3 regions of the Vreelandella neptunia genome follow, and region 3 is predicted to be linked to each of the others. Evidence: predicted binding sites of a transcription regulator. Region 3 holds the regulator's gene; each other region holds the start of a gene.
The links. The regulator FliA, encoded in region 3, starts transcription of late flagellar genes. The targets are predictions, from matches to a motif close to CTAAAGTTNNNNNNNNNNCNGCCGATA.
Positions count from the first base shown of each region.

Region 1: the regulator FliA is predicted to act here: its motif matches at 1,904-1,930, upstream of SR894_RS11575 (DUF4019 domain-containing protein).
Region 2: the regulator FliA is predicted to act here: its motif matches at 1,419-1,445, upstream of SR894_RS04085 (MbtH family protein).

Region 1 is NZ_CP140255.1:2,488,236-2,491,507, reverse strand. Features, by position in the region: gene SR894_RS11590 (GlxA family transcriptional regulator) at 1-338, opposite strand, end outside; gene SR894_RS11585 (isochorismatase family protein) at 313-879, opposite strand; gene SR894_RS11580 (class I SAM-dependent DNA methyltransferase) at 1,043-1,786, opposite strand; gene SR894_RS11575 (DUF4019 domain-containing protein) at 1,990-2,394, shown strand; gene SR894_RS11570 (NfeD family protein) at 2,602-3,272, shown strand, end outside.
Region 2 is NZ_CP140255.1:860,579-863,850, forward strand. Features, by position in the region: gene SR894_RS04075 (RNA polymerase factor sigma-70) at 236-751, shown strand; gene SR894_RS04080 (FecR/PupR family sigma factor regulator) at 1,047-1,253, shown strand; gene SR894_RS04085 (MbtH family protein) at 1,509-1,754, shown strand; gene SR894_RS04090 (thioesterase II family protein) at 1,744-2,484, shown strand; gene SR894_RS04095 (4'-phosphopantetheinyl transferase family protein) at 2,462-3,166, shown strand; gene SR894_RS04100 (TauD/TfdA family dioxygenase) at 3,177-3,272, shown strand, end outside.
Region 3 is NZ_CP140255.1:58,269-61,540, reverse strand. Features, by position in the region: gene SR894_RS00320 (sensor domain-containing diguanylate cyclase) at 1-26, opposite strand, end outside; gene SR894_RS00315 (OmpA/MotB family protein) at 50-724, opposite strand; gene SR894_RS00310 (motility protein A) at 730-1,551, opposite strand; gene SR894_RS00305 (RNA polymerase sigma factor FliA) at 1,595-2,296, opposite strand; gene SR894_RS00300 (flagellar protein FlhE) at 2,323-2,754, opposite strand; gene SR894_RS00295 (C15 family peptidase) at 2,780-3,272, opposite strand, start outside.

The DNA of each region.
Region 1 (3,272 bases), 2.4 Mb from region 3:
AGCCAAGCGACACACTCTTGTTGCGCTAATGGCTCAAGGCGATTGCGGTACTGCCCCGGGATCAGCAGTAAATCTTGAGCAGGAAGCCGTTCAGGCAAAGGATCAATGCCGCTAAGGGTAAGCGGCCCTAGCCATTGCATAGCCGCTTTGGGGCCGATATAGCGCACCTGAACGTCTATCGAAAGCCGGTCTGCACACTGTAAGACCTGAAGTGGCCCAACCAAATCAAGCGGCACCTGGCCGGGCATCATCAATACCGCCACCCGCAGGGTTGTGGCTCTTGGGGATGGCGGTTGGCTATGTTGTTGCTCTTCACTCACGTGGGTTTTGCCATTCATTGATCATGTCTTGTGTACTGATAATACGCGCAAAGCGGTCTTCAAGTACCAGTTCGGTGCGCGCTTTAATATCATCCGCTGACCAAGTAACACCATGGCGCGTCATAGGGAACGTTAGGGTAGCATCGCTGATAAAGTCGACGCTAAACCCTAAATCCGACGCCACCCGTGCGGTGGTTTCGCAGCATTGCTCGGTGCGAATACCGCTAATCGCCAGCCGTTCAATGCCTCGCTCCCGTAACCAGCTTTCAAGCGAGGTATCGCTGAAGGCGTTATGTACACGCTTATGAAAGGTCGCCGCCACTTCATCGTTAAAGTCATCAAGCGGGCGAATAAGGCCACCATCAGGGTCGAAAGCTCCTTGGCTGCCAGGCTGTTCATGCAGAATGCGCACGACCGGTATCTCGTTAGCCTGGGCTGCGTTTAGCACGGCACGCTGCTTGGGGCGCCACGTCTGAGCCAGTGATTCTACCCAGTAATCACGGGCGGGGAAGGAGGCTTGAACATCAATTAATAGTAATGCGGTTTTAGGCTGGGCCATGGCTAATCTCATTGTGTTGAAGTGAAGTGACAGATTAGCTGTTGTGCATTCAGGCAACGATGCGTTGGCCGGTCACAAAGAGGTCAATTTCGGCCATGTGTGGCAATGTTTTCTAACGGACAGCACGGAAGGGGAGGTGGTGATTATCAGTAGCCAGTAGGGTTTATTTCTTCACACAGACAAAAATAGCGTTTCCAGAGGCGTTATCCCAGGGGATGATTTTTTCATAGTTGTGCTCAAACACATGAACCTCAAAGTGAGCTGCTAAGAGTGCGCTTAACTCTGCAAAGCTGACGGCCACCATAGGGTGTTCGTCGTTCCATAGCTGTGTGCTTTCAGGGTTGGTTTTTTCAATGCTGAGTCTAAGCGACTGCTTTTCGCCTTGGCCGCTGTAGTGCCATCCGGAGCGGAAGGTGAATAAATCGTTTGCTTGTTTGGCGTGGTGCTTAACAGATAAAGCGTTATCGATTTTGTCTTTATCGACGGCGTTAAAACAGAAAATACCACCAGACTTGAGTGCGCAATGAACACTGGAGATACATGCTTTTAGCTTTTCAATGCCATCGCTGTAGTGGATTGAGTATAAAAAGCAGGTAATTAAGTCTTGAGGTTCGTTGGCTTTGAAGTCGCTCATGTCTTGCAACGTGAAGAGCGCTTCTGGGCAACGTGTGGCGGCGATATCCAGCATGGGTTGGTTGATATCCAGTCCGCTGCTGGCGTATCCAAAATCAATGAAATGGCGCACGTGTGGGCCGGTGCCACAGGCTAAATCTAGGTGTGTCGTACCGCCGTTACCGAAAATCTGATGCAGCCTGTGAATGGCGTGACTTTGCGCTTGATAGTCGATATCCACGCACATCAAATCGTAGTAGCCAGAAAGGTCGGTATAGAGGGCGTTAACGGACATAGTGACCTAATAGTGGCAACTGAAATAGGGTGGGTGGCGCATAGTAAACGAGCGGGTAGGGTTTGAGAAGCGTTTACAGCTTGGAGCTTTACGATTACACAAATACATTTTGCGGCACTAAAGAAACTCTGACGATTACCGATATATATAACCAAGACCATCTATATGTCTCTGCTTGATCCTAAATGCCACGAGTGCCCGCTATGCCGAAAATGCTGATCTTTATCATCACCTTGCTTCTCATTCTGTCTAACCAAGTGCAGGCAAACACGAGTGCGGCAGAGGCGGCGGCGTTGGCGTGGCTAGAAGCCATCGATAGCGGTCAGTATGAGCAGGCATGGGAAACTTCGTCTTCATTACTAAAAAAGCCTCTTTCACCGCACATGTTAGAACGGACGATTGGTGCAGCGCGCCGTGACTTTGGTGCGGTTCAGTCCCGTCGGCGAGTAAGCGTCGTCCGCGAAACCTCTATGCCAGGGGCTCCAAGAGATGACTACGCGGTTTTGACGTTCCAAACCAGTTTTGAAAACAGACCGCAGATTACGGAAACCATCACCCCTCACTTGGAAGAGGGGACGTGGAAAGTGAGTGGTTATTACTTGAACTAACCGATTCCTCAAAATATTTCGACCACCTCTGGCCTTCAAAATCGCTGCCTTAGTTCAGGCTCTTTTTACCCGCGAGTCCTGCCTTCACGTTGTTCATGACGAAGATCAAAGTGGCTGCTACGTTGAGTAGATAGCCTTGTGTATGTTGCTATGGATAAGCTTCAGATTCAGAGGGGAATGTTCAGGCGTTGAATGCGAGGAGCGGGTATGCAAACCCTTTCTCTCAAACCGCACTGGCTCTGGTTGATAATTGCCGGTTTGCTAATGGCTACCATGTCGTTGACCTGGCAGGCCATGGCACAGTCCTCGTCTTCCAGTGCGCTGGTGCTCAATATCGAAGGCGCGATCGGCCCGGCGACCAAGGACTACTTTGAGCGTGGGCTGGATAAAGCCCGCGAGCAGGGCAGCGAGGTGGTGATCGTCGAGCTTGATACCCCCGGCGGGCTGGTCGACACTACCCGCGACATGATACGCGAGATGCTCAACGCCGATATCCCCGTCGTCATGTACGTATCCCCCAGCGGTGCGCGCGCCGCAAGCGCTGGCACCTATCTGCTCTACGGCAGCCACGTGGCCGCCATGGCCCCCTCGACGCATCTCGGTTCGGCCACGCCCATTCAGATGGGCGGCGGGCTGTCTGGCAGCGATGAAGGCGACGATGACAGCGCGGCTGACGAGTCGGAAGGCGAGGGCAGCGCTATGGAACGCAAGGTGATGGAGGACGCGGTGAGTTTTATCCGCAGCCTGGCGGAACGCCATGATCGCAATGCCGATTGGGCCGAAGACGCGGTGCGTGATGCCGTCAACCTCACTGCCAGCGAGGCGCTGGAGCAGAACGTCATCGAAGTGGTGGCGCGCGATCTTACCGGTCTACTTGA
Region 2 (3,272 bases), 800 kb from region 3:
TGTAACTAGCCATTCATGACGCGGAGATGACAGGAGTAAATTTGGTTTAATGGTAGATCATCTATGCATTTGGCGTCTGAGAGATGCCCCCGCCACATGTCGCTATTAACTGAGTCAACCAGCATATCGTTATAAAAAGTGAGTTAGCTCTCACCCGTTGACTTACCAGGCTCTAACGCAAATAATAATTATTGCCATTTATTCCGTGGTGTTAATCAAGGCAGGAGGCCGAGCTGTGGATACCCAGACCTGGAGCGCTGAGTTAGAAGATATCTTCGTTAATCAGCGGCCCCGGCTCTGTTGTGTCGCCGCAAAAGTCTTGGGCAATGCTGATCAAGCCGATGATGTCGTGCAAGACGCCTATCTGAAAATTTCAGAGGCAACCACGCTTTTTGAGGTAAAGCAGCCCATATCCTACGTGTCACGAGTGGTGCGCAATCTCGCCATTGACCGTTGCCGCCGTTCGGCGTTTGAGTCAGCGCTGTTTGCAAAAGCAGAGGAGGGGGATAACGCCTCTTGTGCGTCACACTCACCTGAGGTGATTGCCATTGATCGCCAGGCCTTGGCACAGGTGGTGGACGCGTTGGACGAGCTGCCCGAGCGTACGCGACGCGCCTTTGAACTTTATCGTTCGGGAAACCATACCCAGCGGGAAGTGGCGTTACAGCTAGGTGTTTCTACCACGTCAGTTAACTTTATGATTCGCGATGCAATGACTCATTGCCGCCAGTCGCTACAAGGGAACCTCTGATTAACTATTGCGCTTGCCTGTACGGCGTTAAAAATCGCCTCGTGCGCGAGTCCGATCAAAATGCTCATTTACAGCTCGTAAACTCCGCTTTTTCGTTGATTTTTGCCTTGTCTAGCCTTCGCTCATTACGTTAATCAGAGGCACCCTAGGTCAGACGTTGCCAGATCGGTAAGCCCATGTTCCGTCCCCTCTTTGTTGTCGCTTTGTTACACTGTCAGCCAATAGCGTTGAGAATATCAGACGCTTCCATAGGCAGGTAATGAGCAGGCCGCAATAGCGAGGTTTGACAGTAACGATGGATAACGACAGCGGCGACGATGCCGTTTGGCAAACAGCGCTAGATTGGCTGATGCGCGAGCATGAAGAGACGTTGAGCGACGCTGATCGCGAAGCGCTGCATGCTTGGTTAGCGGCTTCTTCCCTGCACCGTCGAGTCTTTCATGAAGCAGAACAGCTCTGGATGCTAACAGGGCTGATCCCAAGCGGTGATGAGCGCAACTGATAAGTCACTGTTTTTTTACCTCCTTCTTCGATCTTCAGGCTAACTCAATGGTCGCGAGCTAACGCTGCCGCCCACTGGAGCAATTTTTAGCTTGGCAAGGGTAATGCTATGTCGACGCCCTAGCGCCCCCTCCCCCTATTTTTTCTACTTTCTTCCTTTCCAACATTAAATTTTCTGGTTCCTCACTCGTCATTAAGTAATGAGAAGCAATTGCGTTTTACTTCTCATTCCTTTGGCAACGATGAGGTTAATTCCATGACAAGCTGTTTTGATCGTGAAGATGGTGTCTTCCGCGTATTAGTCAACCACGAAGAGCAGTACTCCCTCTGGCCAGAATGGAAAGCGATTCCCGCGGGCTGGACCGATACCGGCGTGCTCGGCGATAAACCAACCTGTCTCGACTACGTCGAAAAAACCTGGACCGATATGCGGCCACTCTCGCTGCGCCAGTGGATGGATGAGCAGGCCGGCGCTGAGGCGGAGCAGGTGAATGCAGGTTAAGCGTTTAAGACTGCTCTGCCTGCCCTGCGCCGGGGCCAGCGCCACCATGTATCTACGCTGGAAGCGCCAGTTGCCCGCCTGGGTCGAGGTGTATCCCGTCGAATTGCCTGGGCGTGGTGAGCGCCTGGGTGAGCCGCTTATCGATGACTTCGAGACCCAGGTCGTGCGGCTGTGTGAAGAGCAGGCAACGCGGATGCGCGGTGACTTTGCTCTGTTCGGTCACAGCATGGGGGCGTTGTTGGCCTACGGCATGGCAGCTCGCTTGCGCGATGTCGGGCGGCCTCAGCCGCGGATGCTGTTCGCCTCAGGCAGCGCGGCGCCCTCAATGCGCGACTCAGACCGCTTGGCGGGCCTTGATAACGACAAAGCCCTGATGGCGGATCTTCACCAACAGGGCGGCACTCCAGGGGAGGTCTTCGAAAGCCCTGAGCTGCTGCGCCTTACCCTCGATATCTTGATGTCGGACTACCGCCTCTGTCGCAGTTTCCGCTATCGCGGCGGGTCGCCGCTTGCTTACCCCCTACAGGTACTCGCCGGGCGCGATGACGATATCGAAAGAGAGCGTCTAGAGGCGTGGCAGCGGGAAGCGGGCGGGGTGTTCTCTTTGAACTGGTTCGAAGGAGGGCACTTCTTTATTCGCCAGCAGCAAGCACAAGTGCTGGAGACTATCGAACGGGCGCTGACTCGACGGCTTGAGGAGGTGCCCCATGCAGCGCCTGCAGTTAGCTGAAGGGGTGCCCGAGGGGCTTGAGGTATGGCGCTTAGCGCTCGATCTGAACGCCCCGGTGGCTGACGAAGATGATCGGTTGCTGAGTCGAGCCGAGTGGCAGCGTGCCCAGCGGCTTCACCGTCACGCCGACATCGTACGCGCCGTGGCGACTCGCGCGGCCCTGCGGCGACTGCTATCAGCGCACACCGGTATAGCGCCAGAAAAGTTGGCGTTCACTCAGAACGCTTACGGAAAACCAGCGTTGGAAAACGCTGGTGGGCCTGCTTTCAATGTCTCCCACTCTGGCCATGTCGCCCTGATCGCGATTGTTCCCGGCGGCGCGGTGGGGGTCGATATTGAGCGCTGCCGATCCGAGGCCGAACTGGCGCCGCTGCAAGGGCTGGTGCTATCGCCGAGTGAGCAGCTCGACCACGCACTGCCCTTTATGGAGCGCTGGGTGGTTAAAGAGGCGGTGCTCAAAGCCCTGGGCCTGGGCATTGCTGATCATTTGCGATCGCTCTCGATCACTTCCTCTTTAGGGCCGCCAGACACCTATCACCTTGAGCACTCGCTTCCCGTTTCATCACCTTTGCAAGCATGGCCGCTGCCAGCGCCGAGTGGCTATGCCGCTGCCCTGGGCTATATCGATTCAGGCTATTCCCACGCAAACGCTCAGGGTAAACGCTACTCAACGAATTTTTAGGAGATCAATAATGGACAGCCAAAGCGCAACACCAACGCAACAAACCAACACCATATCCAAACGTCAGGGGCCTGCTGATTCGGAGCTGCCCATTATGATTTCTCCC
Region 3 (3,272 bases):
AACGACTGCAACCGCGGGTGGTACATGGACACAAACGTGGCCTCGCAATCTATTCACCCTCGACCTGCTGCCTTAGCAACAGCTCTACGCGACGGTTGGCAGCTCGGCCCTCCGCAGTTGCGTTCGGTTCCATGGGTTGGGTGTCGGCATAACCGACGGCCCGCATACGAGAGATATTGAACCCTTGGCGCTCTAAATGCCTCACCACAGCGATAGCCCGCGCTGATGAAAGCTCCCAATTAGAGGGGAAGCGGGCCGTTGCGATAGGTACGCTGTCGGTGTGGCCTTCTACCGAAATCTGACCGTCAAAACGGGTCAGCACATCGATAAGGCTTTCTACCACATCTTGCCCACGAGCAGTCAGTACAGCTTGGCCGCTGGGAAATAAAAGGCTGGTATCAATGCGTAGTGTGACCCCTTCACTCCCTTGCGAAACGCTGACACCAGGGATGTCGAGCCCGTCAAACTGCGGCTGAATGCCTGAATGGCGAGGCTGAATGCCGGTGGCAAGCGACGCCAGCGGCAGTGATGATACAGCGCTGGCTGAACGCATGAAAGCAGTATCAGCCGCCTCACCGCCGCCCGGCGGTGTCAGTGAAAGCAACAGCACAAAAAGCGTGATGAGCAGCGTCAGCACATCCAAATAGCTGGTAAGCCAACCATCATCTCCATCGCCTGGCGACGGCGTCATTTCCAGTGCGTGGCGTGTATCACGGTCAAGCATCTGGCCTACCCCTTCGTCGCCGAACTAACCGACGAATCAGGCCTGGGTTTGACGCTGTTATCACGAATCTCATCGTGGTAATTAGCCACAAAGGAGTTGAGGGTCTCTTCAATAAACGACGGCAGACGGCGCTTGGTAATCAGGGAAATACCTTCCAGCACCATGTTCATGGTAATCAGTCGATCTTCGGTGCGGCGCTCTAGCTTCACCGCAATAGGCTTAAACACCAAGTTGGCGAGTAAAATACCGTAGAAGGTAGTGAGCAGAGCCACTGCCATGCGCGGGCCAATGACCTGCAGGTCGCCAGCGTCCATGACTTCCAGCATGTTGACCAGCCCCACCAGGGTGCCGATCATGCCAAACGCGGGGGCATAGGTGGCCATAGTGCGAAATATTTGTGCTTCAGCATGCTCCCGCGCTTTAAGGCGAGCAATGCGCCAGCGCAGCATGTCAAAAATCTCATCCTCTTTGGTATTCGCAATCACCAGTTGGATCCCGGTACGTAAAAACGGGTTGCGGGTATGCTCCAACTCGCGCTCGACCGCACGCACATCGCCTTTAAACCACAGTCGCGACATATCGACCAATTCGCGGATATCGTCACGCATGTAGGTGTTTTCACGCCGGAACACCAAGCCCACCAGCCGTACGACGCGGAGTACCTCTTTCAGCGGATAGCTAATAAAGGTCGCCGCTAGTGTACCCGTCACCACGATGGCCAACCCCGGAAAATTGATAAAGCTCTCTGGGGACTCTGCAGTGAAAAACAGCACGCTCACCAACAGCAGGATGCTGGCAAATATGCCTATCAGCGTCGAAGGATTCATCCACGGCTCCTTGCCGGTCACAAGTGAGTAAAAAACGTTGGCGTTATGCCGAGTCGTGTAAACGCGCGCGTAAACGACTCACGGCTTGGCTGTGCAGTTGAGAAACGCGTGATTCCGTTACGCCCAACACAGCTCCGACTTCCTTGAGGTTGAGCTCTTCTTGGTAATAAAGCGCCATTAGCAGCTTTTCACGCTCTGGAAGCGCTTCAATAGCGTCAATCAACGTTTGCCGCTGCTGACCATCAAGCAACTGCTCGAACGGTGAATTGCCCAGCTCATTATTTATCGGCTCGCCGCCTTCGGCCACCAGCTCTTCAAACGGCAACAGTTGGCCGCTGTTAGTGTCATTGAGCAACTGCTGATACTCGCTCAACGGCATCTCGAGGTGTTGAGCAATTTCGTTCTCTTCCGGGGCTCGCCCCAGCAGTTGCTCTAATTGGCGAACGGCGCCCTCAACCGCACGCGCCGAACGGCGAACGCTGCGGGGCAGCCAGTCGCGGGTGCGTAACTCATCCATCATTGCGCCGCGAATACGTTGACTGGCGAAGGTCGCGAACGTTGCCCCCTGGGTGGCATCAAAACGGCCCAGCGCTTCCAGCAGCCCCACCATTCCAGCCTGAATAAGGTCGTCGAGCTCAATACTTGCTGGCAACCGAACCTGTAGCGTCAAGGCCTGACGTCGCACCAGTGGCATGTATTGCGTCAACAGCTCATTTTGTTTGATTCTGCCCTGTGCTGTGTACATATTCTCGCCTCGCGGCTATCCAGCCTTCACTGATAGTTCACAATCAATTGTAACCCTTGCACACGAACAGGCCGTTGGCCTGGGCGTAAGGCGAAGCGAAAATGCAATGGCGCATCGGCGGCTCGCCCCACTAATGCGGTGGTAGAACCACGCATACCGGTTAATGCAACGCACTGCTCAGGATGACATAGCCAAGCGTTTAATAGCGCGCCGGGGGAGTGTTGAAACTGCCAATGAATGCGCCCAAGCTGAGCCGACTGCACGTTGTTAGCGGCAGTTGGCGGGGTAGCCGCTTGGCTAGCGCTTGCCCGATCACCCATCGCCACCATTAGCCCAGGTATCTGGCTGCTCCAACTACCCGGCGCCGCCTGAGCACTCCCCGTTAACCCTGTTAGTAGCCAACCTGCCACTAGTACTAAGATCAGTGGCAGTTTCCCTCTTAATAGCCAGCTTAGCATGCTTAGTCTCCTCGGCAGAGTGGGCTCATCGTGCAAGTACCAGTAACTCCATATTTAAGTAGTAATCAGCGGCCTCGCGCAAGTTATCGAGCAACCCCTGGCGCGGCAAGTGGGGCTCGTGGAGCGCCAGCAAACGACGCGGCCCGCCACGCTCATGTAGCAGGCGCAAGGTACGGAACATGGCTGCGAAAGTATCGGCATCGCTACTGATCCATAGCGCCCAACGATTATATTGATCGCGTAGCTGAGCAAGGTCGGACGTTTCCGCCATGACGATACGAATATCCCAATCATCAGGATCCCCGGCCCAACTTCTACCTAGCGTTGACCACTGCCCCAGTCGCGCTTTGACCTTGCTTACCTGGGCCGCACCACTACCGGGTAGCCCGACCACAATAAGCGGAATTTTGGGCTTGGGCGGAGCCACCGTCGTTGGCTCTTCCGCCGCCGCTACCGTTGGCGATAATAAGGGTGAGGTGTGTTCGGACACAGGCTCTGCCGCCGCGACATCAACAGCA